Regions from separate parts of the Tepidibacter sp. Z1-5 genome, predicted to be linked through region 1. Evidence: riboswitches for the same ligand, from Rfam matches in the RefSeq annotation. Region 1 holds a riboswitch; each other region holds the start of a gene.
The links. Region 1 has a riboswitch for cyclic di-GMP ahead of WJW32_RS02955 (HD-GYP domain-containing protein). Riboswitches for the same ligand answer to the same signal wherever they lie in the genome.

Region 2: it holds a riboswitch for cyclic di-GMP, as region 1 does, so the genes downstream of both, WJW32_RS02320 (methyl-accepting chemotaxis protein) here and WJW32_RS02955 (HD-GYP domain-containing protein) in region 1, are expected to answer to the same signal.
Region 3: it holds a riboswitch for cyclic di-GMP, as region 1 does, so the genes downstream of both, WJW32_RS09640 (methyl-accepting chemotaxis protein) here and WJW32_RS02955 (HD-GYP domain-containing protein) in region 1, are expected to answer to the same signal.
Region 4: it holds a riboswitch for cyclic di-GMP, as region 1 does, so the genes downstream of both, WJW32_RS09865 (type II secretion system protein) here and WJW32_RS02955 (HD-GYP domain-containing protein) in region 1, are expected to answer to the same signal.

Annotation. Positions count from the first base shown of each region.
Region 1 covers NZ_JBBMMD010000013.1:12,160-20,332, forward strand. The annotation lists gene WJW32_RS02940 (aminopeptidase P family protein) at 1-1,084, opposite strand, end outside; gene WJW32_RS02945 (hypothetical protein) at 1,256-1,417, opposite strand; gene WJW32_RS02950 (YdcF family protein) at 1,632-2,219, shown strand; cyclic di-GMP riboswitch class I at 2,396-2,482, shown strand; gene WJW32_RS02955 (HD-GYP domain-containing protein) at 2,686-3,648, shown strand; gene WJW32_RS02960 (methyl-accepting chemotaxis protein) at 3,731-5,506, opposite strand; gene WJW32_RS02965 (DEAD/DEAH box helicase) at 6,582-8,024, opposite strand.
Region 2 covers NZ_JBBMMD010000009.1:73,980-82,152, reverse strand. The annotation lists gene WJW32_RS02345 (stalk domain-containing protein) at 1-125, shown strand, start outside; gene WJW32_RS02340 (AIM24 family protein) at 1,043-1,882, shown strand; gene WJW32_RS02335 (hypothetical protein) at 1,957-2,169, shown strand; gene WJW32_RS02330 (hypothetical protein) at 2,632-3,048, shown strand; gene WJW32_RS02325 (hypothetical protein) at 3,258-3,482, shown strand; cyclic di-GMP riboswitch class I at 3,618-3,706, shown strand; gene WJW32_RS02320 (methyl-accepting chemotaxis protein) at 3,990-6,011, shown strand; gene argJ (bifunctional ornithine acetyltransferase/N-acetylglutamate synthase) at 6,093-7,307, opposite strand; gene argC (N-acetyl-gamma-glutamyl-phosphate reductase) at 7,334-8,173, opposite strand, start outside.
Region 3 covers NZ_JBBMMD010000036.1:228,177-236,349, forward strand. The annotation lists gene WJW32_RS09620 (hypothetical protein) at 7-672, opposite strand; gene WJW32_RS09625 (hypothetical protein) at 687-1,343, opposite strand; gene WJW32_RS09630 (PspA/IM30 family protein) at 1,358-2,011, opposite strand; gene WJW32_RS09635 (histidinol-phosphatase HisJ family protein) at 2,432-3,217, shown strand; cyclic di-GMP riboswitch class I at 3,393-3,479, shown strand; gene WJW32_RS09640 (methyl-accepting chemotaxis protein) at 3,641-5,656, shown strand; partial or broken gene WJW32_RS14935 (IS701 family transposase) at 5,733-6,182, shown strand; gene aroF (3-deoxy-7-phosphoheptulonate synthase) at 6,856-7,869, shown strand; gene WJW32_RS09650 (prephenate dehydrogenase) at 7,883-8,173, shown strand, end outside.
Region 4 covers NZ_JBBMMD010000038.1:29,885-38,057, forward strand. The annotation lists gene pilM (type IV pilus assembly protein PilM) at 1-211, opposite strand, end outside; gene WJW32_RS09860 (prepilin peptidase) at 230-976, opposite strand; gene WJW32_RS09865 (type II secretion system protein) at 1,053-1,487, opposite strand; cyclic di-GMP riboswitch class II at 1,801-1,884, opposite strand; gene WJW32_RS09870 (type II secretion system F family protein) at 1,881-3,098, opposite strand; gene WJW32_RS09875 (type IV pilus twitching motility protein PilT) at 3,102-4,151, opposite strand; gene WJW32_RS09880 (GspE/PulE family protein) at 4,161-5,843, opposite strand; gene WJW32_RS09885 (DUF881 domain-containing protein) at 5,863-6,546, opposite strand; gene WJW32_RS09890 (methyl-accepting chemotaxis protein) at 6,689-8,173, opposite strand, start outside.

The DNA.
Region 1 (8,173 bases):
AGCTTGGCTGTATAAATCCATCTTGCTCTTTTCTTAAATCTTCTATCTTCTCAGTGGCACTCATTTCTGTTATATCTATTTTCCCAATATTTTTCTTTAACCAATGCATGAATTTTGTAAAAGCTACCCCATCTTTAATATGGCTATTTTTGATATTTTCTAACTCTATATCATTTTTTTTAGCTTTAAAGAACATAATCGGATTAAAATCGTTTATAATTTCTACACCTTTAGGTATGCTATTTAAAATTGCATAGTTAATATTTGTTTTATCTAGTAATACACGTTCATTTTTATCTATATTTTTTATAAAGTCATAAACAGCATTATATGACAATATATTTATATTTACATCATTTAGTTCTTTTAATATTTCATCATTTAATTTATTCTCATCAATAAATAAAAATGCTTCATCCAATCTAACTATACAGTAAGAAAGAACAACAGGATTGTACTTTACATCATCCCCTCTTATATTGAATAGCCATGCTATATCCTCTAATGTAGCTATAATATGGGTAGTTACATTTTTTTGTTTCATAATTTCTCTTAATCTAGATAATTTAGAGCTGCTGCTCTCTCCAGAATACTTAATATCCATCAAAAATGCCTTTTTGTCAGATAGTTTTGGTCTATCATCCCATATCTTGTCAATCAAATCATATTCATAAGATATTTTTATATTTTTATCACTTAACTTATCTCTTAAGTTATCCCCTATTTTAGCAGACACTACTTTTCCATCAAACCCCAATGTAGATCCAATTTCCATAGATTCATATAAATACTCTTCTACAGTAGGTATACCTTCTTCACCCATTTTGAATAATTTAATTTTACTTCCCTCTAACTGAGTGGCAGCTTGTATGAAATATCTTCCATCAGTCCAAAGACCTGCTTCATTTTGAGTTACTACTACAGTTCCAGCTGAACCTGTAAATCCAGAAATAAATTCTCTACACTTAAAATAATCTCCTACATATTCGCTTTGATGGCTATCATCTGATGGAATTATATAGGCATCAATATCGTATTTTTTCATTAAATTTCTAAGTTCATATACTCTATCTCTTACATTCATGGTAAATCCCTCCTCATCTTCTAATTTACCATTTAATGCAAATCACTTCAACAATAACTATACTAACCAAAGCGAACTTAAATACTCTATCAGTATTTAAGTTCGCTTTTTCAATTTGAAAGTTTGTTCCAATAGAAACATTTGGTTGACTTAAAACCTCGGCTTCTATTATTACCTTATTTTCTTGTGATTTTTTTCCTTATCTACAATAGCTATATTTTCGTATACCGTTTTAAAAGGTAACAACCTATCCTCTTGAAAAACACATCCTACACTATCCAAATTACTTGTTATTTCTTCTTTATTAATTTCTAAATCTAAACTTCCTTCCATCTTTTCATCCCCTGCCATCATTTAACTTAGATTATATAATATTTTACATTTATTATCAATTTGATGCTACCAATATACTTAAATTGCTTTAAAATTTTTTAGTACCTAACAACTTATTTTTTAATATATAAATGTAATATTTTTATAACCATTTTTTGTGTTATAGTATATATACTATAAATATAGTAAAATATATACAAAGGATGAAGTGAGTATGAAAAAAACATTAATAGTAAAATTAATTAAAATAATAGTTTTAATATTAGTATCTTCTTTTATTATGATTGAAGGACTTATTATAATTAATGGCCAAGAAGATAAGGAATATGATGTTGAATATCTAGTAGTTTTAGGATCAGGTCTTTGGGGAGATGTTTTATCGCCTACATTATTAGGTCGTATGAATAAATCTTTAGAATTCATAGAAAATAATCCTAATGCTAAAATAGTTGTTTGTGGAGGTCAAGGTAAAGGCGAAAATCTTACTGAAGCTCAAGCTATGAGAGACTACTTAGTTTTAAATGGAATAGATGAAAATAAAATTATACAGGAGAATAAATCTACAAATACAATGGAAAATCTAAAATTTACAAAAGAAATCCTAAAAAAATCAGATGGTAAAGACAACCATAAAATTATGATTGTTACAAATGAATTTCATTTATTTAGATCTAAATTTATAGCTAAAAGATTAGGATTTATTCCTTATGGTATGCCCTCTAAAACGATAACCAGTATAGCTCCTAAATATTTTATAAGAGAGTACTTTGCAGTGATAAAATCATTTTTTTTTGATAGATAAAAGTTGTATTAATGCAATATTAATACTGATTATTTATTATTATTTTTTAATATTATACGAATTATAATAAATAATCCTTTAATATTAAATAAAATATTGTTATAATGGAATATATTGATAATAAAATATACCAATTATTTTATTATCTATTTTTTTAATGACAACAAAATAATATATTACGATAATAGCAAACTTACCTAAAGGTAAGGACGCAAAGACATGGGTCTAAGGGATATAAATTCTATGATTGCCAGTTTGCCGAAAAGTGAAATAAAGCTTATTTTAATAAGTTTTATTTTGAGTATTAAATAAATCTCAAAGCAGATAATTATTTAATGCTAAAATATATAACATAAAAATGTTAAGGCAAAAGATGTCTATGTCCTATAGACATCTTTTTTTATTTTTATAGATTTCTAATGATATTAAAATAATATAACAAATTATAATCAAGGAGGACTGGTATATGAAATTAATTTTTTTATCAGACAAACATGTTGGAAGTGAATTGTCAAAACCTGTTTATAATAAAAACGGAAATATTGTATTAAACAAAGGAGGAAAACTGTCAGATTTTGCTATAAAAAAACTAAATGGACTTGGTATTTATAGTGCTTATGTTGAAGAAGAAGGAACTGAAGATATTGTAGTAGAAGATGTGATTGATGTAAATACGCAATTAAAATGTATACAGCTTTTAGAAGAAGCATTTAATTCTATAAAAAAAAATGGATATTTTGATGAATCACAAATAACAAATTTACTTAAAGAAATTTTACAAAACTTATCTATTTCAGAAAATACACTTTCAGTTTCTAATGGCGTAAGAAATATAGAAAATAGTATATATGTTCATAGTTTAAATGTTGCTATTCTCTCTGCTATTATAGGTATCAATTTAAACTATAATTATGAAAAATTATATAATTTAGTGTTAGGTGCATTTTTACATGATATAGGATATGCTTTAAGTGATGATGAAAATCATACAGTAAAAGGTATAGATATTTTAAGAAATAGTAAAGGAATAAATGTTACTTCTTATATAATAGCACTTCAGCATCATGAAAGAGTAGATGGATTAGGTTATCCAAATCAACAAAATGGAAATGATATATATGAGTTTTCAAAAATAGTTGCTATATGTAATGAATATGATAATTTGATTTCAAAGAAAGGATTGCAGCCTTTTGAAGCTTTTGAAGAGATTATAGGAAAATCATCTACATATTTTGATGAAAATATAATTAAAGTTTTCAAAAAAAATATTTATATATATCCAACTGGTATGGAAGTTAAGCTTAGTAGTGGAGATGTAGGTGTCGTATATCAACAAAATAAATATATGCCAATGAGACCTATTGTTAAAACAAAAGATAAACATTATAATCTTTTGGAAGAATTAACCCTATTCATAGTTAATAAATAATATTACTTTCTTATATTATATATAAATACCCTATGGAATAAACTTTTTAATGTCTACTCTATAGGGTACAGTATAATCTTATCTATAAGCTAAATTTTTTAACTACTTCATCTAATCTATTAGCTACAGTTTTTAAATCATTAGCACTACTTGATATATTCTGCATTATACTACTTTGTTCTTCCATAGAACATAAAACCATTTCAGTAGATGCACTTGATTGTTCCGTTATAGCTGATATACCTTCGATTGAAACTATAACCTCATCCTTATCTTTATTCACAAGATGTATATTTTCCACCAATCTATCTATATTCTTCGTCATATTTTCGATAGTTTCATCTATACTTTTAAATGATCTTTCAGATTCTTGCATAGATAGAATCGCTTCTTTATTTATATCCTGACCTTTCCCAATATTTATCTTAACTTCACCTACTTGACTTTGGATTTCTTCTATCATATCACTTATTTTCTTTGTAGATAATCCTGTTTGTTCTGCTAATTTTTTTATTTGGTCTGCTACAACTGCAAATCCTCTTCCAGCCTCCCCTGCTCTTGCAGATTCTATAGCTGCATTTAAAGCTAGAAGATTTGTTTGTTCTGCTATATCTTCAATAGTATTTACTATCTGTCCAATAGAATTGGATTTATCTGCAAGAATTTCTACATTCTGAGCTACTTCTTCATTTGCCTTTGTTGTTTCTTTAAACTTATCTACTAATGCTTTCATATTCTTTATTCCTTCGATATTTGCCTGCTTTGACTTATCAGTATCTTCTTTAACTTTTTTAGAAATATCTACCGAATCATTAATTTCATTTGCAAGCTTTTGAAGATTTGTCACACTCATTTGAGCTTCCTCAGCCTGATCTCGTGATCCAGAGGCTAATTCTTCCATAGACATATTCACACTTTCTATTCCGTCTACTATTTCATTTGTAGAATTTGATATTCCATATGAGCGGTCCAAAACCTCACTTGAATTTTCTTTTAACATACCTACAATTACCCTAAGTTCTTTTCTCAAATTAACTACTGCTTTAGATATAATACCTGTCTCATCCTTGTATGTAAATATTTTTTCAAAGCTTTTATCATAAGCTAAATCTAAATTAGCAGTTTTGTTGACAAGATCTGTTATTACTAAAATGGGATTAGCTATCTTCTTAGCAAAATATAAAGACAAAATAATACATATTAACAACACTACTACCGATAGTATTATAGTTACTTTAATACTATTATTAACCTGCTTTTCTAGCAAATCTTTTTTATGCACAATAAACTCGTCTATATCATCTGTATAATTACCTGTTCCAATTACCCATTCGAACTGTTTAAATGCTCTACTATAAGCACGTTTTGGAGATGCTTTTTCTTCTCCTTTTTTAGGAAATAGATAATCTGTATATCCTCCACCTTCTTTTAATCCATTAGATATAATTTCTTGTATTATATACTTTCCAGTTGTATCTTGTAGATTAATCCTATTAGTTCCTTCTACATCTTTTCCAAGCAAAACAACATTTTCACCATCATATGTATCTATCCAAAAGTATCCTTCTTCTCCATATCTGACGTCTCTAACTATATCAGCACCTTGTTTTTTGGCTTCTTCTAATGTAAGTTCTCCTGTTTCATATTTACTATATATACTATCTAACATAGTTATAACACTATCAACTTGTTGTTTAATCATTGCATTATAATCTTCTCTAACTGATATTTCCATTAGTTTTATCATATTATCATTTGCTTTTTTCATTGAATAGATATTACTTCCACCTATAAACAATGTTGTAAGTATAGATACAAAAATTGTCAATAATATTATTTTGTCGCTTATTTTTTTCATAATGGATTCCCCTTTCGATAGTCTTAACTAATATATCGGATATTTTCTGAATTTTCTTTATATTAATAATAAAAAAACAATAGATACAATTTACAATTAAATTTAACCTGTTAATACTTTTTATTCTTTTGAAAGCTACTTAAGCGCTTAGCTCACAACAAAAAAAGATGTTCATTAAAATGTTAGCTGCCTAAATTTCGTACAAATGTAATTATTTATTCACTATAAAATACCAATTGATCAAATCTCTAATTTGGAAAAATTATAGCTCTTAATCCCAAAACAAATGACATTAAAATACCGCTAATGTTGTAAATGTTTTTAATAAAACTTAGTAGTTCTAAGGTTTCTAATGTGATAAGGTGAGAGTATTTAAATCTTCCTTGTTTTGTTAGTATTTAAACTATTATAATCCTATTCCTAACAGTGTTTGGAATCTCATATACCCTAGCAGTTTTATCTGCTTGAGCATAATCTGATATGTCTATATTTTTCCAAAGAAGAATTTAGAAGGTCTTTGAATCTATGTGAGCAATGGACATTTCCAGAATCGAGATACATTGCAACTGTTTCAGCATTTTTTCCTGCCAAAGCAGCTGATAACTGATATCCAGATTGATTTTTTTTCTTTGAAAAGTTTACTATGAATATCTTCAAATTGAGATATATTTGTAGCATTCATTCGCCTTAAAAGAATATTAATTTGAGATTGGTCAGGGAAACTATCCATGTTAAATAAATTTGCTGATAGTTTTTCAGTTCCGAGCTTTTCATAAATAATACCACCTTTCTTATTTTAGAGTACTTGTCGAATGGTAATTCTTTTATAAGAATATGGTATTATTTTTTTGTCTTTTATTCTATGGTAAAAATAGGGGATGAAGTTTTAATTTATAATAGAGTTTTTAATAACCCACAGACCCTAAAAAAATAACCCAGATTTCGTTTGTACGAAATCTAGGTAGCTGATTTTTTGTTAATATTTCATAATCCTTAGTTTTATTAAAATATTGACTTAATCAGCGGTATTTTAATGAGCATCTTTTGCCATTTAACCACCTATATTCAATTAGTCTTATTCATCACACTTACTAACTCTTCTAACCCTTCCCTTAATAGGTCTCCCCTGAAGAGCATTATAAACCATTTCACCTTTTCCATTTAATATCTCTACAAAAGTAGAAACATCTATTATATTTATAATCCCTATATCAGCAGCAGTCATTCCCTCTACATTACAAAGAGTTCCAACTACATCAACTGGGCGCATCTTAGTTTTTTTACCTGCATTTATATGAAGCTTCATAATTCCTTCACTTACTTTTTCACTCTTTAGTGGACCCATATCTAATTTTGTACTATTTTTTTCATTAAAATCAGCTATACATTCATCAACAGTAATCTTATCTGGATGTTCTTTAGGTTCTATTTCCTTATTTATATACTTTTGTATAACATCTATAAATTTCATATCATTTTCTGTTACAAAAGTAATAGACTTACCTGATTTACTTGCACGAGCAGTTCTTCCTATTCTATGAACATAATCTTCCTTATCCTCAGGTGTATCATAATTTATAACATGAGTTATACCATCTATATCAATACCTCTCGCTGCAACATCTGTAGCTATTAAGTGTCTGAATTTACCTTTTCTAAAGTCATTCATAACTAAGCTTCTATCTTGCTGTTCCATCCCACCATGAATTTTGTTACAAGATTTTATCCAAGGATATAGATTATCACAAAGCTCATCAACCATTCTTTTAGTATTACAAAATATCATGCATCTATCTGGATTCTCAACTACTAAGATATCCTTTAAAAATTCAAATTTATCATCTTCATCTACAGAGTATCTTTCCTGATCTATTTTATCAACAGTTAGATTTTGAGTTTCAATTTCTATTTGCTCGTAATCTTTCATATATGATCTACACAGATTTTGTATATCTTTAGGAATAGTTGCAGAAAGTAGCATAGTTATCCTATGTTTAGGAAGTTTTTCTATTATAGCTTCAATCTGCTCTATGAATCCCATATTTAACATTTCATCCGCTTCATCTATTACTAAATACTTGATCATAGATAAATCTATAGTTCCTCTTTCCATATGATCTATCAATCTTCCTGGAGTTCCTACTACTATATGTGTCTTTTGCTTAAGTTCTTTTTCCTGTCTTCTAAATGAGAACTGTCCATATACTTCAGATACCTTAAGTCTTTTGAATCTACCTATATTAAAAAACTCTTCTCTTACTTGAATTGCAAGCTCTCTTGTTGGAGTAACAACTAAAGCCTGTGGCTTATTCTCATCCCAGTCAACCTTGTCACATATAGGTATTGCAAATGATGCTGTTTTTCCACTTCCTGTTTGAGATTTAACAACAACATCTCTTCCTTTAAGTGCTATTGGAATCACCTTTTGTTGAACTTCAGTAGGTGATGTATAGTTTAATCTATCTATAGCCTCTAATATTTCATGGCTCAAGTTATAATCTTTAAAATTTAATGTCATTATATAATCACTCTTTTCATGTTTATTTTATCCGTAAGTACTAATATAACACAAAATAGATATTTAGATAAGTACAATTAGTTTTTCCATTTATACTATCGTTAATCTATAATTTGTTAACTATATAAAAAAGTAAGTGCCATGTCTAA
Region 2 (8,173 bases), on a different contig from region 1:
TTACAGAGGCATATACAGACATTATTAGTGGTAATAAAGTGATTACTATAACAAAGGGTATTTATGAAAATGGAAAATTCATAGGTGTAGTTGGATTAGATTTGATTTTAGAATTTGGGCAATGATATTTGAGTCCTTTATACATGTATAAGAAAAGCAAAAATTATGCTTATTGCTGAAAAGTTTTTAATAGAAAATGGGTTTGCTCTTATGAAGGAATTTCAAGATACAGATAGTAAAATAGCTTGTATAAATAATAGATAGATTAAAAAAAATATATATAAATGAAAATACACTACTCATAAAGCATGTAGTGTATTTTTTGATGTTGATATAAACATTCTTTGTACAGAAAATATTTATATCATAAAGTGTATAATTAGATAGAAAAACTCAAAAACCTTTAAATTAGTTTTAAATTTTATAAAGGATTAACAAACGAGTATATATTTGTAGTATTTATATATTTATTTAGATATTTTATTAAAAAAATCAATATAAAAATTTAGAATATCCATTAGAACATATATAATTTAAATCAAAAACTTATCTAAGTCTTTTCTACTTGGGTGAATACAATTACATTTATGTCCTTGTATAGCTTCTTCGCTTAATCCAGTTGATTTTGACAAATCTGATTGAGACAAATCATTTAATATAATCTTGCTATTTTTTACTACATTTTTATAGATTGTCAGATATGGTTTTAAAAGTAGAGGACGAAGAAAGAGAAACTTGGAAGATAGATAATGATAGCACAGCTGACTGGGATCTAGATAAGATTATCTTTAAAAATTGGATTGGGAAATATGAAAAGAAGATTAGGGCAACCTGGTAGCTACTTTAGGTAAATATAGAACTATAACTAAGAATATTCGAAAAATTAAGAATAATAAATAAATATTTCTCAGGAAATAATATATAACTTTATAAGTTGTTTTGATACAGATGTATTATATGAAAAAATAATAGTATTAATGTTTTGTGATATAATAAATAAAATGTTATGTAGAACTATTTGAAAAAATAAGGGGGCAGATTTATGAAAGCTAATATTAATAATAATGAAAATAATATTAAAGTAATAGAAACAATGGATAATGAAAATGTATCTATTGAAATTTTAGAATTTGAAGAATTAAGAGGGGGAAGTAATGTATCAAGTGCAATAATGTTATCTTTTATGAAAGATTCAAATATTAAACTTAGACAAGTGAAAATAACTTTAAATAATACTCAAATTAGGTTAGAAGGAGGAGCTTTAAGTTATTTAAAAGGTAATATAGAAATGAATAATAAAATCGGAGGAATTATGGGGCTTGGTAAAAAGTTCTTAAAAGGAAGCGTGACAGGAGAAACAACATTTAAACCAAAATATTCAGGAACAGGAGAAATTTATTTAGAACCTAGTTTTGGTCACTATGTGATTGTGGAACTTGAAAATGAAGAGATTATTGTTGATGATGGAGTGTTTTATGCTTGTGAAGATACTGTAGAAGTTGGAGCAGCTATGCAAAAAAATGTATCATCAGCACTACTTGGTCAAGAGGGACTTTTTCAAACTAAACTTTATGGAAGTGGTCTTGTAGTTCTTGAAGTACCTGTACCTAAAGAGGAAATAATAGAGTATGAATTAAATAATGAAACATTAAAGGTGGATGGAAACTTTGCTATACTCAGAACTGGAAATGTTAATTTTACAGTTGAAACATCTTCTAAATCATTAATAGGTTCTGCAACTAGTGGAGAAGGATTATTAAATGTATTTAGAGGAACAGGAAAAGTATGGCTTATACCAACAAAGTATGTTTATAATAATTTAACTAATTCTGGGCTTTACGGAATGACTAATCCTGCAGGAAAATCAAATACTAAAGCATAATCTCATATTTCCATGTATATATACCTTAAACAAGTCAATACTACTATAGGTAATAAATATAGGGAGGTATTGACATGAAAGATGTAAATGCAGGAGTAGATTTTTCTATATTTAGTGGAATTTCTAACCTAATAAATAATGCTAATACTTTAGATGAGGATGAATTGGCATATTTAGAACAAATGGTATATCATTATATAAATAATTATGGAACACAAGGTGAGTGTTTGTTGGAAACTTTGAATATAATGAAAGAAAATAGAGATAATGATAAAAGTAGTTTATAAAAAGCTATCTTTTAAACATTATTTCCTAAATTTTTTACAATCTCATTATTTTCTAAAACACACTCTGCTTTTAATTGTATTTGTTTATAATCTTTAATAGCAGATTGTATATCTTTCTTTTCTTCAATTTACAGATAGTTAGAACTATACTTTAGATGATTTTCTAATCTATCAATTGAAAAGTCTAAAGAATTTATAATTATTTGAAGTTGATCATTAGTATACATAAAATACCTCCAAGGATAACTATTATATTTTTAAAGAACTAATGTTCTGGTATGATTTAAAATATAGGTGAGGATACATAGGGATAAGAATTAATAGAATAGATAAAGCGTTCGAAGAAAAGATGACACAGAAAGATTTAAAAGTTATGCTTATTGATGAAAAGTTTTTAAGAGAAAAAGGTAAATCATTTAGTAATGTATAAAAAAATTACAGAATTTATAAGGTGAATAAGTAATGAACAATAAAGAAAATAACGTAAAAGAATTTTATCTAGATTTTTTGAATGGACATAGTTATGTAATGGTAGATACAAAAAGGAATATAGTATATGAAAAGCCTTCTGGTGTATGGCAAAAAGATAATTTTAAGCTTTTTCATAAATTGTATGAAGAAAAAGTTATACCTTTATTAAAAGGAGAACCCTTTGCTATATGCAATAATGCTGTTTATTATAAAATTTCTTTAATAGAAGAAGAAATAAAAAAACATAATGAGTGGCTTGCACAAAATAATTTAGTAAAAGTGGTTTTAGTAGTAGGTGGGCATATAGAAAAAAAAGATCATTTAGAAGAAGCTAAAAATAATTTAGAGCCTAAAATTGTTAATACTTTACAAGAAGCAGAAGCGTGGTTAAAGGAACAAGGGTTTTAAAAACATTTGTATACAATGAACTTATATATATTGTATGAAAAAATTAAGAAGGTAGGTATTCTCAATTAGATGCAGCACTGGTAGCAGGACCAGCAGCTTTAAAAGCTATAAAAGGTGGAGCTAAAATAGTTACAACTGGAGAAAATCTAATTGATGGGACTATTGTAGTTGTAGAGAGTGATAAAATAGTAAAAGAGCATCCACAAATTGTGGAGAAATTTTTAAAGGTTCAAAAAAATAGTGTTGAGTATATAGAGAATAATTTAGAAGAATCCTTTAAGATAACTTTACAGGAAACTGGACTTTCAAGAGAAGATGTAAAACAGATGTATAATTGGTATGATTTTAATCCTGAAATAAAGGATTCAGACATAGATGGACTTAAAAAAATTAAAAAATTTTTATCAAAAAGTGGTATGCTTGAAAAAAAATAGTATAATTTAAAAAATATAGATAATTAATGTTAAAAATACGTTAAAAGTAATAAAAAAACGTGGGGAATTATGCCAAAATGTGATACAATTTAAAGGTGAAGTTGTAATTTTGAAATGAAATAAAAAGTGAATGTATGACGATACTAGCAAACTTATCGAAAGATAAGGACGCAAAGATATGGGTCTAAGGGATTATAAAATCCTATGATTGCCAGTTTGCCCAAGCATATAATATAAATATTATATTAAAAAATGTTAAAGTAAAGGTGTCTATAATCATAGGCATCTTTTGTTTTTTAACAAAATAAGTGTGCTTGATTTTGAATTTTAGAAATGAAGAATATAATTTTTTAAAAAAATTATAATTAATATTTTAAAAACATTAAAGTGTTTAAAAAAAATGTCGAAATATAATGTGATTTAGGTGTGAAGTGCTGATTTTAAAATAAAATGCAAGTACTAATTAAAAACATAAAAAGAAAAGATATAATATTGGGAGGATGAAATATGAAGAAAATATTAAAATTTAGAAATAATTCTATATCATTTAAAATTATAACAACGACTTTGATTGTATTTTTAGTAACAATATCAATATTAGCTGGAGTTTCTTTAAGTAGTATAAAAAAAGAAATGATAAACGAAACGGAAAAAATGGGTATGGAGTTAGTCGAAGCTATGGCTAATGAAATTGAAACTACTAATTTAGCTTTAAATCAGATAGAATCTCTTTTAACAGATAAAATAAAAACTGTAGGTCAAATTATAGGTCAAAATCCTAATATATCCAATGAACTTTTAGTCAAAATAGCAGAGCTTACAGGAGTATCAGAGATAAACATACAGGATTCAAAAGGAATAACATTATATTCAAATTTTGAAGAATATGTAGGAGAGGGCTATCCAGAAGATAGTGCTGTACAAGCTATAATAAGAGGAGAAAAAAAAGAAGTAATTGAAGAAATAAGAAAAAGTGAGGATTCAGATGATTATTATAAATATGGAGCTGTAGCTTTAGAAAATGGTGGTTTTATTCAAGTGGGAATATTAGCCAATAAAATAGAAGAATTAAAATCATCAATGGATATTCAAAAAAAAGTTGAAAGAATAGCAAATCAAGAAGATATTGCATATGCTCTTGTAATAGATAAAAATTTAAAAGCAGTGGCTCATAGTAATAAAGAGAGAATAGGAATAGAGTTAAATGATGAAGGAAGTAAAACTGCAGCTATTGAAGGTAAGGCGTATTCATCTAAATATAATTATCAAGGAGAAGAAGTTTATGATGTATTGGTTCCTTTGTATAAAGATGGAATACATATAGGAGCTGTAGATATAGGTATATCTATGAAACATATAAATAATGCATTAAAAATGCTCTTGGTTAAATCTATAATTATAGCAATTATTTCTTTTATAGTTGGAGGAATTATAATAGCTTTATTAATAAAAAAGATAACAAATCCATTAAAAACACTTGTTGAAGTAGCAGATAAAGTTTCAAATGGGGATTTAACGCAAGATATAAATATTCAAAGTAAAGATGAAGTGGGAGTATTAGCAGATAGCTTTAATAAAATGATAAATAATTTAAGGAATATAACAAGCAAAATTCAAGATGTTGCACTGAATGTATCATCATATTCTCAGCAACTATTCTCAGCAGCTGAGCAGGCTTCCGCAGTTTCAGAGCAAATAGCTATGTCAACTCAAGATGTAGCAAATGGAGCAGAAAAACAAGTTAAATCAACAACATTAGTTTCAAATAATATAAAAGAAGTAGTTTGTAATATAGAAAAAATTAATGATGAAATTAATGATGTAGTAGATAATGCAGATAATACAAGTGAATTAGCATTAGATGGTAGAGAAAAAATGGATAATATGATAAAACAGATGAATGCAATTAAAGATAGTGTAAATTATACATCTAATATAATGAATGAATTTGAAAAAACATCTGATGAAATAGGAAATATAGTACAAGTTATAAATAATATAGCAGATCAAACAAATTTACTTGCACTTAATGCAGCGATTGAAGCTGCTAGAGCCGGTGAATCTGGAAGAGGGTTTGCAGTCGTAGCGGATGAAATAAGAAAACTTGCTGAAGAATCAATTAAATCATCAGATAATATAAAAAAATTAATAAATAAAACTCAAGAAAATACTAAAAAAGCTCTTGTATCAATGGAAGAAGGTAATAAAGAAACTGAAAAAGGAGAATTAGTTGTAAAAGAAGTAGGAATTTCTTTAAAAGAAATAATACAAGGATTCGATTTAACAAAAGATAAATTAGATATAGCAAACAAAAATATACTAGAAGTAAATAAAAATGCAGAAAATATTGTGAATCTAGTAGATGAAATAGAGTCTATTTCAGAAGAATCAGCAGCAAACACAGAAGAAGTAGCTGCTTCAAGTGAAGAACAATCTGCAACTATAGAAGAAATAACTAGATCGGTAGAAGAATTAGCAAATATGTCAAGAGAGCTTGAAGAAATCATACAAATATTTAAATTAAATTAAGAGTATGTAATAAAAAACTTAGCTGTATTTAATACAGCTAAGTTTTTTATTTGCACTACCTGATAAGAAAATATTACCGTATTATGATCTATAAGAAGCATTAATTTTCACATAATCAAAACTTAAATCACATCCCCAAGCAGTTGCACAATACTGACCATCTTTTAAGTCTATAATTATATTTATATGTTCTTGGCTCAATATATTCTTTGCTAATTCTTCATCAAAAGAAATTCCTTTTCCATTTTTGAAAAGCTGTATAGTTCCTGTTTTATTTTGAAAAAACACATCTATTTTTTCTGGAGAAAATTCTGCATTAGAATAACCTAAAGAACATACTATTCTTCCCCAATTGGCATCTTCTCCGAAAAATGCTGATTTTACTAAACTAGAAGATATAACAGATTTAGCACATAATTTAGCATCTTTTAGAGTCTTAGCATTATTTAAAGAAACTTCTAAAAGCTTTGTAGCACCTTCTCCATCTTTTGCTATCATTTTAGCAAGCTCTTTATTTACAAAATCTAAAGCTTCTTTGAATTTTATAAAATTATCATCTTTTGAATCTATAATAGAGTTGTTAGCAGTTTTATTTGCCATGGCTATAACCATATCATTAGTACTAGTATCCCCATCTACAGAAATCATATTATATGAATCATCTACACTTTCTTTTAGTGCACTTGATAGCATATCTTTAGATATATTTACATTGCTTACTATAAAGCTTAACATAGTAGCCATATTAGGATGAATCATTCCAGAGCCTTTAGCTATACCACTTATTAATATTTTTTCACCATCTATATCTAATTCTACAGTTAAAGTTTTAGTAAAAGTATCAGTAGTCATTATAGCTTCAGCTGCTAAGTCTCCTCCAGTATATGAGATTTGAGCACATGCATCTTTAATCCCAGGAGTAATAATATTCATAGGAAGTGGAAGACCTATTATACCAGTAGAGGCTACTAATACTTCTTTTGAAGATAATCCTAAGCAATCGGCAGTTGTTTTAGTCATTGAGTATGCATTATCTACTCCATCATCACCAGTACAAGCATTAGCATTTCCGCTATTTATAACTATTGCTTGTGTATTATCAGATTTTATATGATCTTTACTTACAATAACTGGAGCTGCTGCGAATTTATTTTGAGTAAAAGTACCAGCAGCTACTGCTTCTTTTTCACTATATATAATACATAAATCTTTTCTTTTTTTCTTTACTCCAGAGTGTATACCTATAGCTTTAAAATAAGGAACATCTGTAATTGTTTTGTTTTCTAATATTTTCAATTTAGTCACCCTTTCTTTATGTGTATCTATGGAAACATCGACAGTAAGTCTAATCCTTTATTTTCATCTATATTAAACATAATATTCATATTTTGAACTGCTTGTCCTGCAGCTCCTTTTATTAGGTTGTCTATTGCTGATATTATTATTACTTTCTTTGTTCTTTCATCAACTCTTATAGCAATATCACAAATATTAGAGCCTTTAACCCATTTGGTTTCTGGAATTTCTTTAATTACTCTTACGAATGATTCATTTTTATAAAATGAATTATATATTTCATATAATTCTTCTTCAGAAACATCTTTTATCAAATTACCATAACAGGTTGCTAGTATTCCTCTATTCATTGGAACTAAATGAGGAGTAAATAATAGAGAAACGTCTTTATTATTTACCTGAGATAACATTTGTTCTATTTCAGGTGTATGTCTGTGTGCTGATACTGAATAAGCCTTTATTGACTCGTTACATTCTCCGTAAAGAGTGGCTGTATTTAAAGATCTACCTGCACCTGATACTCCTGATTTAGCATCTATAATTATTGAAGATGAATCAATAATATTAAATTTTAAAAGAGGAGTTAAAGCTAGTATACTTGCAGTGGGATAACATCCAGGGTTTGCTATTAAATTAGATTTTTTTATGATATTTCTGTTTAGTTCAGGTAAACCATATACAGATTTAGGTAATAAATTAGTAGCTTTGTGATCTAGTTCATACCACTTTTTATAAATCTTAGGATCTTTTAACCTAAAATCTGCTCCTAAATCTATAACTTTTATACCTAAATCTAAAGCTTTTTTTACTAAATCAAATGATTTACCATGAGGCAAAGCAATAAAAAGAATATCTATTTCACTAAG
Region 3 (8,173 bases), on a different contig from region 1:
CTTTTTCTATTTAAATCTATTTCTTATTATAGAAACTACACATACTAATATCATTATTATAATAAATGAGTATATAATTATATCAAAAAAGCTAAGTCCTAAACCGTAAAATCCATGATTGCTGTAAAATGGATATCTAAAATTAAAAAAGTTATGGGATCTTTTTGGAGTATAGTCTTGATCATTAAAGACCTGTTTCTTATTTGAAGTATCAGATATTTTTTCATTTTTAGTGTCTTTTGTGCTATTAGAGAAACTTCCACTTTTCATAGAACTTTTAGGTTCAGAGTCTTTATATGTAGTATCCTTGGTATTTGAATAAGAGCTAGAATCATTTGTGTTACTTTTTGTAGTGTTTGAAAAACTTCCGCTTTTTAATCCAGAGTTACTAGATTTTGGAGTAGTAGAATATGTATCCATTGTTTTATAATTACTATCTTTGGTATCGGTACTATTTTTAAAATTAGAAGTCTTTAAGCTACTATTACTGCTTTTGGGTTTTTGATATGAAGAAGAATTACTTTTATATGATTTAGTATAAGAAGAACTCCTAGGTTTAGAATAGGAGCCGCTTCTTGTTTTAGCATAAGCAGTATTTATCATTATTTGAGAAAACAATAATGTAAATATCAAGAATATAGATAAAAATATTCTTTTGAAATTTTTATTCATAAAAATACATCCCCTTAATCTAAGTTGCAAGAATTAAATATTTGAGCTACATAATCGAATTCACAAGCATCCGATATTTCTCCATAAGTATCTTCTTTTATACCAGGATAGTGATATAATATATACTTTTCTTCGTGATTATGTATATTTTGAATGACGATATACCTCTTATTATCATTTAATACCTGTATAGTAGATAACACTTTATACGTATCTTCTTCATTTGTATCATTATTTGTAAGATTTAAAGTATAATCACTATATCCTGTACAATTTACCTCTTTATGATCGCATGTCACTATTTTCGAGTTTGATCTGCATCCAAGGCAAGTATCGAAATTACATTCTTTTATACATCTAAAGCATGAGCATTTTAAGCAGTTTTCTATCTGCTTAAAATGAGACTCATGTTCTTTCTTGTATTTATTTAATTTGCTTATATAATAATCTTCTTTTTCAAAGATTTTAAAAATAGATTTTTTATTATATTTAGATTCTAAAGCATCTATAAGCTTTATATAATCTTTTAATATATTTGATCTAGATATATATTTTCTTTGGTTTATTCTATCTTCTGATAAAAACTCATTTATATCATTTATTGCATAATTTATATCTACGTATATTTTTTCATATTTATTTTTTTCATTTTCAAATAAATTAGAATCCATTTTAACCACCTTAACTAGTTTTTATATTTTTGAAGTTCTAAGTCTAAATCTATATCATTTTCTAATTTTTCAAATTCTTCATCTAGAGAATCTGAATTATCTTTAAGTTCAGACATACCTTCTGCTAAAGCTTCTTTTTTAGAAATTTTTCTTTCAATATCATCTAAATCAATACTATTAGACCCATTATCTATATTTGCTAATATCTCATTTACCTTTTGAGATGCTTCAGCATTATTAAGTCTTGCAGCAGCTTCATCTCTGTAATGTCTTGTCTTTTTAATTTCATCTTCTAAGCTTATAAGTTTTGATTTTAATTGATCTGCTTTTATCTTAGCTTCATCATAAGATGTTTTTAAACTCTCATATTTTTTATCGGATTCTATTTTCTTTTGCAAAGCTTTTTTAGCTAAATCTTCATTATTTTTACTCATTGCAAGCTTGACTTTTTCATCAAAATCATTAGATTCTTTTAATGTTTCATCCATTTGCTTCTTTATTAAGTGTGCATTTCCTATTACTTCAGCTGAAGATAATTTAGCCTTATTAAGACTTTCTTCCATTTCTCTTATCTTAAGATCTAAAAGCTCTATAGGGTTTTCTGCTTTATCTAATGCACTATTTGCTTTTCCTTTTATAATGTTGTTTAATCTTTTAAAAATTCCCATTTAAACATACCTCCATATCATTTAATTATATTCACAAGTGGTTTTTAAAACTACTTGATGTACTTATGATAATATATAAATACAAAAAATGAAAATGCCATTTAGAGTGAAAAACGATTGAAAAATGATATTATATATAAATAACTTACAAATACTAATGCTTTCTTAAAAATGCTATAAATATAATAAGAAAAAATATTTAAAAATACAACACGTAGTTATTGAAACTACATAATGCTATTTTTACATTTTTTTAATAGGTTATATACATATTAAATGTAAACATTTGATACATTATTTGTTTAGAATAAAATACTTTGAATTTTTAAATACTAACAATGATAAAGCGAAACTTAATTTAAATAGAGTTTTTACTCTAGATAAATTTTTAATATGACATTATACAAGGAGGCTATTATAGTGTATATATGTGATTACCATGTGCACACAGAGTTTTCTTTTGACTGTGATACTCCTGTTGAGGAAGTTATAAAAAAAGGAATTTCTATGGGACTCAATGAAATGGCTTTCACTGATCATGTAGAGTATGATATTGAATTGATTGATTTTGATAAATACTTAAAAATGTACAATGAAATGAAAAATAAATATAAAGATAAAATAGATATTTTGTTAGGAGCTGAAATTGGATTTCAACATCATGTAATAGATGATATAGAAAAGTTAATTGATAAGTATCCTTTTGATTTTACTATATTATCAACTCATACAGTAGATAGGCTTGATATTTGTAATGGAGATTTTTTTAAAGATAAGGATTTAAAAAATGCTTATCTTAGATATTTTGAGAATATGCTAGAGAGTATAGAAAAATTTAAGAATTACAGCATATTAGGACATTTAGATTTTATAAGTAGATACACCAGGGATGATCAAAAGTTATTGTATAGTGACTATATAGATATAATAGATTCTATATTAACTAAAGCTATTGATAATGACTGTGGAATAGAAGTTAATACATCGGGGTATAGATATGGTTTAGACAGTGTACATCCACAAGTAGACATATTAAAAAGGTATAACGAGTTAGGTGGTCAAATAATAACTGTTGGATCTGATGCTCATAAATCAAAGGATATATGTGCAGATTTTGACATAGCATACGATATATTAAAAAATATAGGTTTTAAAAAAATTACTACATTCAAACAGAGAAAACCAGAATTTAAAAATATCCCATGATGGGATATTTTTTTGTAAATATGATATGGATTTTTCGTCTAAACATTGAGCTAGAAATCTATTTTGGATCAAAATGTAAAATAATATTGAGTATTATGTAAATTTATAGTAAAATAATTAGTGGAATAGGAATTGAGTATCGTACATAGTATAGGTCTGTATAATTTAAAAGAGATTACGATAATGGCAAACTTATTGAAAGGTAAGGACGCAAAGTTATGTGTCTAAGGGATGATAATCCTATGATTGACAGACTGCCAAAATTATTAATATGTTAGAGTTATATATTTTGAATGGTATTATAACTCTTAATTATTTTGTATATTAATAGGCATCTATGAAATCATAGATGTTTTTTTATTTCAAATTATAAAGCTTAGGAAAGATATAAAAGAATATAAGAATAAGGAGTAGGGTGTTTAAATGAAAAAAATGTTGAATTTTAAAAATAAAATAGGATCTAAACTTATTATAGTATTTATTTTGTTAATAACCATGTCACTAAGTGCATTAGGAATAACTTCGTATTTTAAATCAACAGCTATTCTAAAAGAGAATTTAAAAGATAACTCTTTTCAAATAGTTAAGCGAATAGAAGAAAATATGGCAACTTTTATAGAAGAAAATGAATTTAATATTATTCAAATGTCTCGTGATCCAAATGTTCAACAAGTTATATCGAACCTAGATTCACAAATGTGGATGATGGAAACTTTTAAAAGTTATAAAGAAGCTCATCCATTTGTTCAAAGTATTTATTTAGCTACGATAAATAGAAGTATGTATTTATATCCTCAAGCGGACCTACCAGAAGGATATGACCCTATTGAAAAAGATTGGTATAAAAATACTTTAAGTAAGAATGATATAGTGTGGGAAAAACCGTATAAAGATATAGTTACTGGAAAAATGGTTACAACTGTTTATATACCTGTATATAATACTTATAATGATAATGAATTGGTTGGTGTATTGGGAGTAGATATATCTTTAGAAAATTTTTCAACTAAAGTAAATAAACTTAAAATTGGGAAAAATGGTTATGCTGTTTTAGTAGATGAAGATTTAAAACTTATTACTCATAAAAATAAAGAACTTATAGGAACTCGTATAGATATAAAAGAAGTTGAAGAAGCTATACAGAAAACTAATGAGGGGAGCGTACCATATTCTAAAGATGAAAAAGGATTTTCAAAAGATAAAATTGCATTATTTACTAAAATAGATAAATTAGGATGGACTGTTATTGGAACTATGTATGTTGATGAAATTAAAGATGATACTAAGGTTTTATTTGATAATACATTAATTATAGGATTTATCTCTTTATTGATAGCTGGAATCACTTCTATTTTGTTTTCTAAGAATTTAACAAAACCTATAAAGATACTTTTAGATAATATGAAAAAAATACAAAAAGGTGACTTTACAATAAGATGTAATTTTAAAAGTAAAGATGAAATAGGTCAAATTGGAGAAGGATTTAATGAAATGCTTGATGATATTGGAAAACTTATAAATAATATACAAAATACATCGCAGGAAGTTAATAAGTCTGCACAAAACTTAGCAGGAACTTCAGAAGAGGTTAGTGCATCCGCTGAAGAAGTATCAAGAACTGTAGATGAGATAGCTAAAGGAGCTTCTAATCAAGCCAGTGAATCGGAGAAAGGATCCGCTTTAGCATCTAATTTGGCGAATAAACTTAATGAACTTTCGCAAAGTACTGATGATATGTTAAATTCTACAAAAGAAGTTATAGATGCTAATTTAATAGGGGTTAAAGTTATAGAAGAACTAAAGGAAATAACAGAATTAAATAATAAAGAAACTAAGAAAGTTGGACAAGCAATATTTGAGCAGAATGATAAGGCAAAAAATATAGCTAATATATTAGATACAATAAGTTCAATTGCAGATCAAACTAATTTACTAGCATTAAATGCTTCTATAGAAGCAGCAAGAGCAGGTGAAGCAGGAAGAGGATTTGCAGTAGTTGCTGATGAAATAAGAAAGCTTGCAGAAAGTTCAAGTAATGCAGCTAATGAAATAAAGGAAATTGTTATTAATATTCAAAATGATAGTAATAAAACTGTTGAAATTATGAATAAAGCAAAAGAAAGCACTATAAGTCAATCAAATGCAGTTTCTCATGTTAATGATTCATTCAATGTAATTATAAAATCTATTGATAAAATTACAGAGAAGATTAACTCTATTGGTGAATATGTCACTAATATTAATAATGATAAAGATAATATTGTACAGGCTATAACAAATATATCATGTGTATCAGAAGAAACAGCAGCAGCATCAGAAGAAGTTAGTGCTTCGATGCAAGAACAAGCAAGTGCTGTTGAGGAAGTTGCAAAAGCATCAGACTCTCTTAATGAGCTTGCAATAAATTTAAATAAAGAAATAAGTAAATTTAAAATATAATAAGGTAGATCTGAATGAAAGCCACGGCTAGATTATAAATTATCAGTCATGGCTTTTTATTTATTTTTAAATTTTATTAAATGATGTCTCCAAATTTTCATCTCCTAAACACAGAACTAGTATTACAAGATTTTTATCTAAATCTTCATGGAATGAAAAACTGATTTTTAATTCTTAAAAAAACAAGTCAATAGATTTAATTTGGTCTAGATCAAAGTAAACAGGTAAACCTATATATGTAATTATTGATGACACTATTTCAGAAAAAACTAAGCCCTCGTCAAAGGTTGTAAATCCAATTGAAAAGTGTTTCTTTCATAACTCACATTTAAAGAAAAAGACTGTTTATGGTCACCAAATTGTACTTGATTTACTTTCTTGCGATGGTCTAGTTTTACCCTATTTAATAGAAATTTATGATAAAAATAATATGAGCAAAATAATAGATATCGCTTGTAATATAATTAAGTCTCTTCCAAAGCCAGTTAAAGTAGGATATGTTCTTTGTGATAGTTGCAAAAAAATATTGTGTTATTGCTTGTGTTTATGTTGACATTTTCTGAATATTTGATATAATTACTAAAAATAACAAAACTATCATTAACGGAATATTATTTTGGAGGTATGTAAAATGGAAAAACTTATTAGAAAGGGAAATGTAGAACAATTTAAATTTTACTTTTTTAGCTGGAGCTATTTTTACTTTTATAGCGCTGGATGGTTGTTATACAAAAAAATAAAAAATTATCTTTCTAATGAGAATAATAAAAAGTTATGTATTTGTGTATAAAAAAGGATATATTAGTTTTTTTAATATATATTTTTAAATAACATATACTAAAACAAAGAAGACTCATTAGACGGGTCTTCTTTTTTTATATAAAAATTAAAAAAATCAAAACAAAATTATTTTGGAGGTATGTAAAATGGAAAAACTTATTAGAAAGGGAAATGTAGAACAATTTAAATTTTACTTTTTTAGCTGGAGCTATTTTTACTTTTATAGCGCTGGATGGTTGTTATACAAAAAAATAAAAATTCATCTTTCTAATGAGAATAATAAAATGTTATGTATTTGTGTATAAAAAAAGATATATTAGTTTTTTTAATATATATTTTTAAATAACATATACCAAAACAAAGAAGACTCATTAGATGGGTCTTCTTTTTTATATAAAAAATTTAAGGAGGTAATTAATATGGTCATTGTTATGAAACCAGAAACACAAGAAAGGGAAATTGAAAAAATTAAGGTTAAAATGCAGAGTTTAGGGTGTCAAGTTCATGAAGTAATAGGAGATAATTATACCATTTTAGGTTTGGTTGGCGATACAAGCAAAATTGATCCAACTATTATTCAATCAAATAGAAATGTAAATAAATTAATGAATGTACAGGAACCATATAAAAAAGTAAATAGAATTTTTCATCCAGAAGACACTATAGTTACAGTTAATGGTAACAGTATTGGAGGAAATAAATTTGCTGTTATTGGAGGTCCATGTTCTGTAGAAAGTGAAGAACAAATTCTAAGTATTGCTGAGGATATTAAAGAAGCAGGTGCTACATTTTTAAGAGGAGGAGCTTTCAAACCTAGAACATCACCATATAGTTTCCAAGGATTAAGAGGGGAAGGACTTGAACTTTTAAAATTAGCAAGAGAAAAAACCGGTCTTCCTATAGTTACAGAACTTATGTCTGCTGATGTTATAGAAAAATTTGTAGAAGATGTAGATGTTATACAGATAGGTGCAAGGAATATGCAAAATTTTGATTTATTGAAAGAGGTAGGAAAAACGAACAAACCTGTTTTATTGAAAAGAGGTATGTCTGCTACCATTGAAGAATTTTTAATGTCAGCTGAATATATAATGTCAGAAGGGAATGAAAATGTAATACTTTGTGAGAGAGGTGTAAGAACTTTTGAAAAATACACAAGAAATACTTTAGATTTAAGTGCTATACCTATAATAAAAAGACACAGCCATTTGCCAATAATTGTAGATCCTAGTCATGCAGGTGGACTATGGTGGTTAGTTGAACCATTAGCTAAAGCAGCCATGGCAGTTGGTGCAGATGGACTAATGATAGAAGTTCATAATGATCCTGCTAATGCTAAGTGTGATGGGCAGCAATCTATTAAACCTGAAAAATTCAAATCTTTAATGAGTTCGTTAAAACAAATAGCGGATATAGAAAATAAAGAAATATAATGGGGTGATGTATTTGGATGAGTTGGATTTTAATATAACTATTGTAGGGTTAGGACTTATTGGGGGATCTTTTGCAATGGCATTAAATAAATTAAAACCTAAGAATTTATGGGCTGTTGATATAGATGAAGATGCTATTAAAACCGCAAAGAGTTTGGGGATAATTGATGAGGGGTACTTGCAACCTGAAATTCCACTTAAAAATTCTGATATTGTAATTATATGTTTATATCCAGAATTAACAATAAAATTTATAAATGATAATATGAATAATTTTAAATCAGGAGCTATAATAACTGATACT
Region 4 (8,173 bases), on a different contig from region 1:
TTTTAGTTTTTATTTTTTCACTATGTATATATTTATTTATCACTGACTTTAAATTTTCTATATCAAATATCTTTCCATCTCTATACGAGTTAGAGGGAGTTTCTATTTCCATAGCTTTTTCAACTGATACATTATTTTTACTTTGTTTTCCTACTACTATTCTTATATTTTTACTTCCTATATCTATAGACAACACTTTATCATTAAACAAGTTATTCCCCCCATTAATCTAGCTTATTGTTTTGAGTATATACCAATTTATGATTTCATCTCCATAACAGATTGTTATAAAAGCTGCCATGGCTATAAAAGGCCCAAATGGAATGAAATCTTTTCTACTTTTTATTTTAAGATATATTAATATCAATGAAACAACTGCCCCTATAATAAAAGATAACAAAGTTATTAAAAGAATATATTTATATCCCAAACTAAATCCTAACATCCCCATGAGCTTAATATCACCACCACCCATAGCGTTAGTTATTAATGCAATAATTAAAAACAATCCCCCACCTATAATTAGTCCTATTAATCCATTCAAAGAATCACCTTTAAAATTATGTACTATATGTATAATAAAACTCGATATAATTCCAAATATTACAATTTCATCAGGTATAATCTGATGATCATAATCTATAAAGCTTATAACTATAAGAATACTTGAAAGAATTGCATATTTTATAAATAAAATGGACATACTAAATTTTAGATATAATATTAAATAAATTAAAGCATTTAGTAATTCAACAGTAGGATATCTCCTAGATATTTTTTCACTACAATATCTACATTTACCTCTTGTCCATATAAAGCTTATTACTGGGATTAAGTCGATGGGCTTTAGATTAGTACTGCATCTTGGACAGTGAGATGGTGGAAATGAAATTGATTCTTTTATTGGTATTCTATATATACATACATTTAAAAATGAGCCTATAAGAAGGCCTAGGGTTAAAATTATGAAGTTCATAAGTTTCTCCTTTAAAAATAATAGGAAGTGATTAGCCATGGGCTAATCACTATTATAAAATATTAATATTGTTATATTAATTTGCAAATATTCCTGCTGGTGTTGGGAAAGCAACATTTGCAGCTGTTCCATCAGTTACAGTAATATCTCCAGCAGTGCTTATCGTAACTACAAAATTCGCACCTGCATTAGACATCTGTGGTGTAGGTACAGTTTGAAGATAATTTTCTAACTCCGCTTGATCCCCAGCAGGGCTAGCTGCACCTACTGTAATAGTAGATGCTGTTGCTGCAGGTACATCTATTTCTCCCTGTGCTATCAATACAGCAACTGAATCTGCTATTGTTTTAGCATTAGTAATATCAGCCTGTCTTCTTGCATCATTTGTTATCCCTCCAAGCCTTGGCATTGCTAAAGCTGCTAAAATTCCTAATATTGCAATAACTATAATTAACTCTATTAAAGTAAAACCTTTTTTATTCTTTAATTTCTTTTGAATAGCTCTTAACATATTTTCACCTCCTTTCAAATAAAATTATTATATTTTCATCTACCACAACTCCTAAAAATGAGACTTATTAAAATGTTAGCTACTTTTGGGTTAATATTTTACTATGATACTTAGGTTGAGACGTTGAAATATATGTTAAAAACTTCTTTTGTCTGACCGTAAGGGAGTTTAAGAAGTTTTAATATATTTCATAAGGCTCAGCCTTAGTATTATTAAAACATTGACTAAGTAGCGGTATTTTAATAAGGTTCATTTTTCGATTAACCTCTCTCTAGATAAAACTAAAGCCAAATAATCAAACAATTTCTGCTCAATACTTGGCGGTCGGTTGCACCACTAACTCCATATCTTCCAGGTGCCCAACTACAGAAAATACTTCACAGTTCCCATATATTATTGTATCGTATTCATCATATCAAACATAGGCATTATCATAGCTATAACTATAAATCCAACTATACCACCCATAACAACAATCATAATCGGCTCAATCAACGTCGTTATTTGCCCCAATGCTGTTTCTAGTTCTTCATCATAAAAATCAGCTGTCTTCTCAAGTATTTCATCAAGCGAGCCTGATTCTTCTCCTATTTTTATCATAGAAGTAACCATCGGTGGAAATACTCCTATCTTCTCAAGAGGACTTGCAAGGTCTATACCTTTTCTAACCTCTTCTTTAGCTTCAAGTATTCCTTTTTCTACAATTATATTTCCTACAATCTTTGCTACAATCTCAAGTGCCTGTATTAAAGGTACTCCACTTGATAATAATGTAGATAATGTTCTTGTAAATCTTGATGTAATTATCTTTTGTGTTACTCCTTTAACTATAGGTATTCTGAAATTTATAATCCCTATTAACATTTTCCCACTTTCACTTTTAGCATACTTTATTATACCATATATTCCGACAAAAAGTGTCAACAAATAAATATACCAATAGTTTTTTATACCATTACTTATGCTAAGAAGTATTCTAGTTGGAAGAGGTAGTTCAACTCCACTACTTTCAAACATTCCTACAAAAGTCGGCATAACAAATGTTAATAAAAATGTTACTACCCCAACTGCTACTATACTTAATATTATAGGATATGCCATAGCACCCTTTATCTTGTTATTAATTTTATTTTCTTTTTCATAATGAAAAGACATTCTTTCCATTATTACATCTAAGTTACCACTTACTTCCCCGGCTTCTACCATATTAATAAGTAGTTCTGGGAATACATCCTTTTGTTTTTTAAGACTTTCGGAGAATGTAAGTCCCTTTTGAACATCATCATGAACATCTCCAATAACTTTTGCTAATTTTTTATTTTCAGTTTGAAGTTTCAAAATATCTAAACAACTTATTATTGTAATACCTGCATTTAATAGTGTATAAAACTGTCTACAAAAAATCGCTATATCCTTCGTTTTTATTTTTTTAAAATAATCTCCAATTCTTATCTCTTTACTTCCTTTATCTTCTTCTACTTTCATAGGATAGTAATTATTTTGCCTTAGCATTGACAAAACTTCTTCTTTTGAATTCGCTGTATACTTTCCCTCAATCTTCTTACCCGATTTATCTATAGCACTGTATTTATAATTGGGCAATATATTCACCCCCTATATATATCTACTGACCATATCCTTATCTACTGCATAAGTTAATAATGATTCTTTCGATATAATTCCTTTCAAATATAAGTTCCTTAGTTCATTATCCATAGTCTGCATTCCAAATTTTGTCCCTGTTTGTATGGATGTTTGTATTTGATGTGTTTTACCTTCTCTTATAAGATTTCTTATTGCCGTAGTTGCTATCATCACCTCAAGAGCTGCAATCCTTCCACTGCCATCCTCTTTTTGAATCAATTGTTGAGATACAACCCCTTCAAGAACTGCAGATAATTGTACTAATATTTGATCCTGTTGATGTGATGGAAAAACATCTATTATTCTATCTATAGTTTTAGCAGCACCTATAGTATGAAGTGTTGAAAATACTAAGTGTCCTGTTTCTGCTGCTGTTAGAGCTATTGATATTGTTTCTAAATCTCTCATCTCTCCAACTAATATTACATCAGGATCCTGTCTTAAAGATGCTCTTAAAGCATCTGAAAACGACTTAGAATCGGTACCTATTTCTCTTTGATTAACTATACTTTTATCATGTCTGTGAAGATATTCTATAGGATCTTCTAATGTCAATATGTGAGCACTTTTGTTTTTATTTATGTAATCAATAATTGATGCTAGTGTTGTTGACTTTCCACTACCTGTAGGTCCTGTTACAAGTACAAGACCTCTTTGTTTTTTAGCTAGTTCTTTTATAACAGGTGGAAGACCTAATTTTTCCATACTTGGTATTTCTAAAGCTACAGATCTTATAGCCATGCAATATGTTCCTCTTTGTTTAAATATATTTACTCTGAATCTTCCTAATTTATGATATGAAACTGATGTATCTAATTCTCCTCTCTCTTCTAATTTTTGAAATTTTTCTTCATCTAATATTTGCTTTACTAAATTCAAATTATCATCTGGTAACAATATCTCTTCACCATACTTACTAAGTTCTCCATTTATCCTCATAACAGGTTGAAATCCAACCGTTATATGAAGATCTGATGCACCTAATTCTATTGTTTTTTGAAGTAAATCATATATATTCATATCTATCACCTAATTATTATTATTGTATGCAACTGTCATAAATTCTTCAAATGTAGTTGTTCCATTGAGTACAAGTTCTTTACAATTATCTCTAAGATTAACCATGCCCTCATCCATTGCTACTTTTCTTAATTTATCTATACCTTCATTATTATCTATTGATTCTCTTATATTTTTACTCATATTCATTATTTCATGAATTGAAGTTCTTCCTTTGTACCCTGTATTATAGCATTGTGCACACCCTTCACCTCTATAAAGGTTAGTGTTATCTCCTATATTAAGTATCTCTTTTTCTTTTTCACTAGGAGTATATGCTTTTCTGCAGTTAATACATATTTTTCTAACAAGTCTTTGAGCTATCGAGCCAACTACAGATGCTGATATAAGGTACGGTTGTATTCCCATATCTATAAGTCTAGTTATTGTAGATGGAGCATCATTAGTATGCATTGTGCTTATAACAAGATGTCCTGTTATTGCTGCTCTTGCTGCAATTTGAGCAGTTTCTGCATCTCTTATTTCTCCTATCATTACAATATCCGGGTCTTGTCTAAGTATTGATCTAAGTCCATTTGCAAAAGTTAATCCCGCTTTATTATTTACTTGAACCTGATTTATACCATGAAGCTTATATTCTACAGGGTCCTCTACTGTAATTATATTCTTATTTATTTGATTTAATTCTCTTAATATTGTATATAATGTAGTAGTTTTACCACTTCCTGTAGGACCAGTAATTAATATAATCCCATTAGGATTATCAATCAATTTATAAAATCTCCCTAAATTCCCCTCAGTAAAACCTAGCTGACTCTTTGAAAGTAAGAATGAACTTCTGTCCAAAAGTCTTATAACTATTTTTTCTCCAAATACAGTGGGTAGCACCGATATACGAAGATCTACTTCTTTTCCATCTATACTGATCTCTATTCTACCATCTTGCGGAACTCTTTTTTCTGCAATATCCATTTTTCCCATTATTTTTATTCTTGTGACTATTGCTGAATGAGTAGTTTTTGCAGAATTCATAATTTCCTGAAGCTGTCCGTCTACTCTAAATCTTATTCGAACATTTTCTTCGAATGGTTCAATATGTATATCACTTGCTTTCGCTTTTATTGCCTGCTTTATTATAGAATTTACAAGCCTAACAACAGGGGCATTATTTATATCATTTAATATTGCTTCATCTAAATCATTTATGTTATCTACCTCATATTGTTTTTTAAAATCTTCTATTGCCTTTTCAGCTATTTCTTTTCCATAACATCTATCTATTGCATTTAATATATCATGTTGTGAGCATATACAAGGCTCAATATCCATACTTGTAGCTATTTTGACATCATCTATTGCAAATATATTAAGAGGATCTACCATAGCTACCATAAGCTTACCTCTTTGTTTTCTTATAGGAATTAACTTATACCTTCTTGCTAAGCTTTCTGATATTAATAACGGAACTTCTTCATCTATTACAAAGTTCTCTAAATTAATATGTGGTATTCCCAATTGAAACTCTAGTATTTCTATCATATCTTGTTCTGTTATGATGTTATTGTCTATTAATATTTGCCCTAATTTTTTTTTAGAACTTTTTTGTTCTTCTAAAGCTTTTTCCAATTGTTCTTGCGTTATCTTTCCTGCCGATATTAGAATTTCTCCTAATTTAATTTTTTTGTATTCCATAACCAAGTCTCCTTGTTATTTAATCTATATTTATCTGCTTTAACTCTTTTTCTCGTGGCATTCCTTCAATAATTAACATATCATGTGACTTAATATCTATATCCAATCCATAGCTTCTCATATACTCGATTTCTGCATTTGGATCATTTACATACTTATTTAAAGTATCAGTATTTCCTATAATCTTTATTTCATAAGGCTGAACTATAGGCGTAAAATTTACGTTTATATGTCTTCCTGCTAAAGCAATAGCACTATATTGACTAACTCTTTGATTATTTATGGATATAACTTCTCCACCATGCTTTTTTATTTGATTGATCAATCTGACAAAAAAATTATTTGTTTCCATCAAATCTCCTAAATTTATATCTTCTTTTGTATCTATTTTTATTATCATACCCGAGCCTTGAACATCCTTATATCCTAAAGTCATTTTTAGATTATCTATATTTTCTTTCATACTTTTCCCTAATGGGTCATCTATTTTATTTTCTTCTAATATCTCCAGTTGATTGTTTAACTGCTCCTTCTTAACTATTAACTTTTTATTTTCCTGTTTAACTCTATTCACCTTATCTATTATCTGTTTATCAAAGAAAGAAAGTTCTCCAACTGTATTGTAATTACTTTTAAATTGAATTCCAACTCCCATTCCCAACACTAAAGAAAGTATTAATATATGTATATAGGATTTTTTCATAATTTTAACTCCTCAAATTTGATTTACTATTCAATATTATAATACATCAAATTCTCTTTAATTTATACAAAAACTTAACAAAATTAACACATTATAATAAAAAACTTGTAAGTATATAAATATACTCACAAGTTCTTTTATATTAATTTAGTTTAAATTGTTTTGTTACTTCCTCAAGTTCTATAGCCATATTTGATAATTGTTCAGCAGATCTTGTTATTTCATTTATTGTAGCAGATTGCTCTTGACTAGAAGCTGCTACCTCTTCTGTATTAGCAACCGCATCCATTGAGATACCTTCTATTTCTCTAGCAAATTCCATAACCTTCTGAGATTTTTCAGTCGAATTCCCTATATTTTCGCTAGTTATAAGTAGCTTTTCCTTTGTTAAATCAAATCCATCTAGTATATGTACTAAATAATCTGATACCTCTGTTACTATAGCTTCTCCTTTTTGTGTTTCTTCAGCCCCTTTATTTATGGCTACACTAGCTCTTTGAGTATTTTCTTGAGTAGCTATTATTAAATCCTTTATCTTATCAGATGATTTCATAGATTCCTCTGCAAGCTTTCTTATTTCATCTGCAACAACAGCGAACCCTCTTCCACTCTCTCCAGCTCTAGCCGCTTCAATAGCAGCGTTTAAAGCTAATAAGTTAGTTTGATCTGCTATATTGTTTATAACCTCTAATATATCTCCTATCTCTTTTGACGCTTTATCCAAACCAGTCATAACATCAGATGTATACCCAACACTTTCTTTTATAACATCCATTTGTGTTATCATGTCCTTCATCTTTTCTCTACCTTGAAGCGCTAATTTACTAGTTTCATTAGCATTGTCAACCACATCTACAATCTCATTTTTTATGTAATCCATAGATGTTCCAACTTCTTGTATATTATTCAATACATTATTAGTAGCCAAAGATTGTTGTTCTGAACCCTGAGCTATATCTTGAGTTGATAAAGCTATCTGTTCAGAAACCATAGCTGCTTGCTCTGTTGAAGCTAATAATTCTTGCGAAAAAGATGATACACTAAGCGTAACCTCTTGGATTTTATTAGTTATTCCGCTCAAATTATCTATCATATTATTAAATCCTTCAGTTAATACTCCAATTTCATCATTAGATTTTATATCTATTTTTTCAGTTAAATCTCCATCTGATACTTTTTTAGATACTCGAACTACTTTTTGAATAGGATCTATCATTTTTCCAAGCATAAATATTATTATAAATGAACTCAGAACAAATGTTATTATAGCTACAATTATAGATTTTATCATTGTACTTCTAATAGCAGCATGTACATTTGTCATAGATATACCTATATCTACCGCACCTATATGCTCTCCATTATTATATACAGGCATCAATACATCGTACACTGGTATAGTATCTTTATACATAAACTCCGATGTATATTGCTCTCCATTTTTAGCAGCTTGTATACTTCCCTCATCGGATAGTTGCATTCCTATTCTATCTTTTTCACTATGTGCCGTAGCCTTTAAGTTTTTATCTATAAAAAGTGCAAATACTATGTTATCTTGTTTTACAATTTTATCTATTCCATTTTGTACATCCATAGATTTTTGTATTTTTTCGATATTATTGGCTAT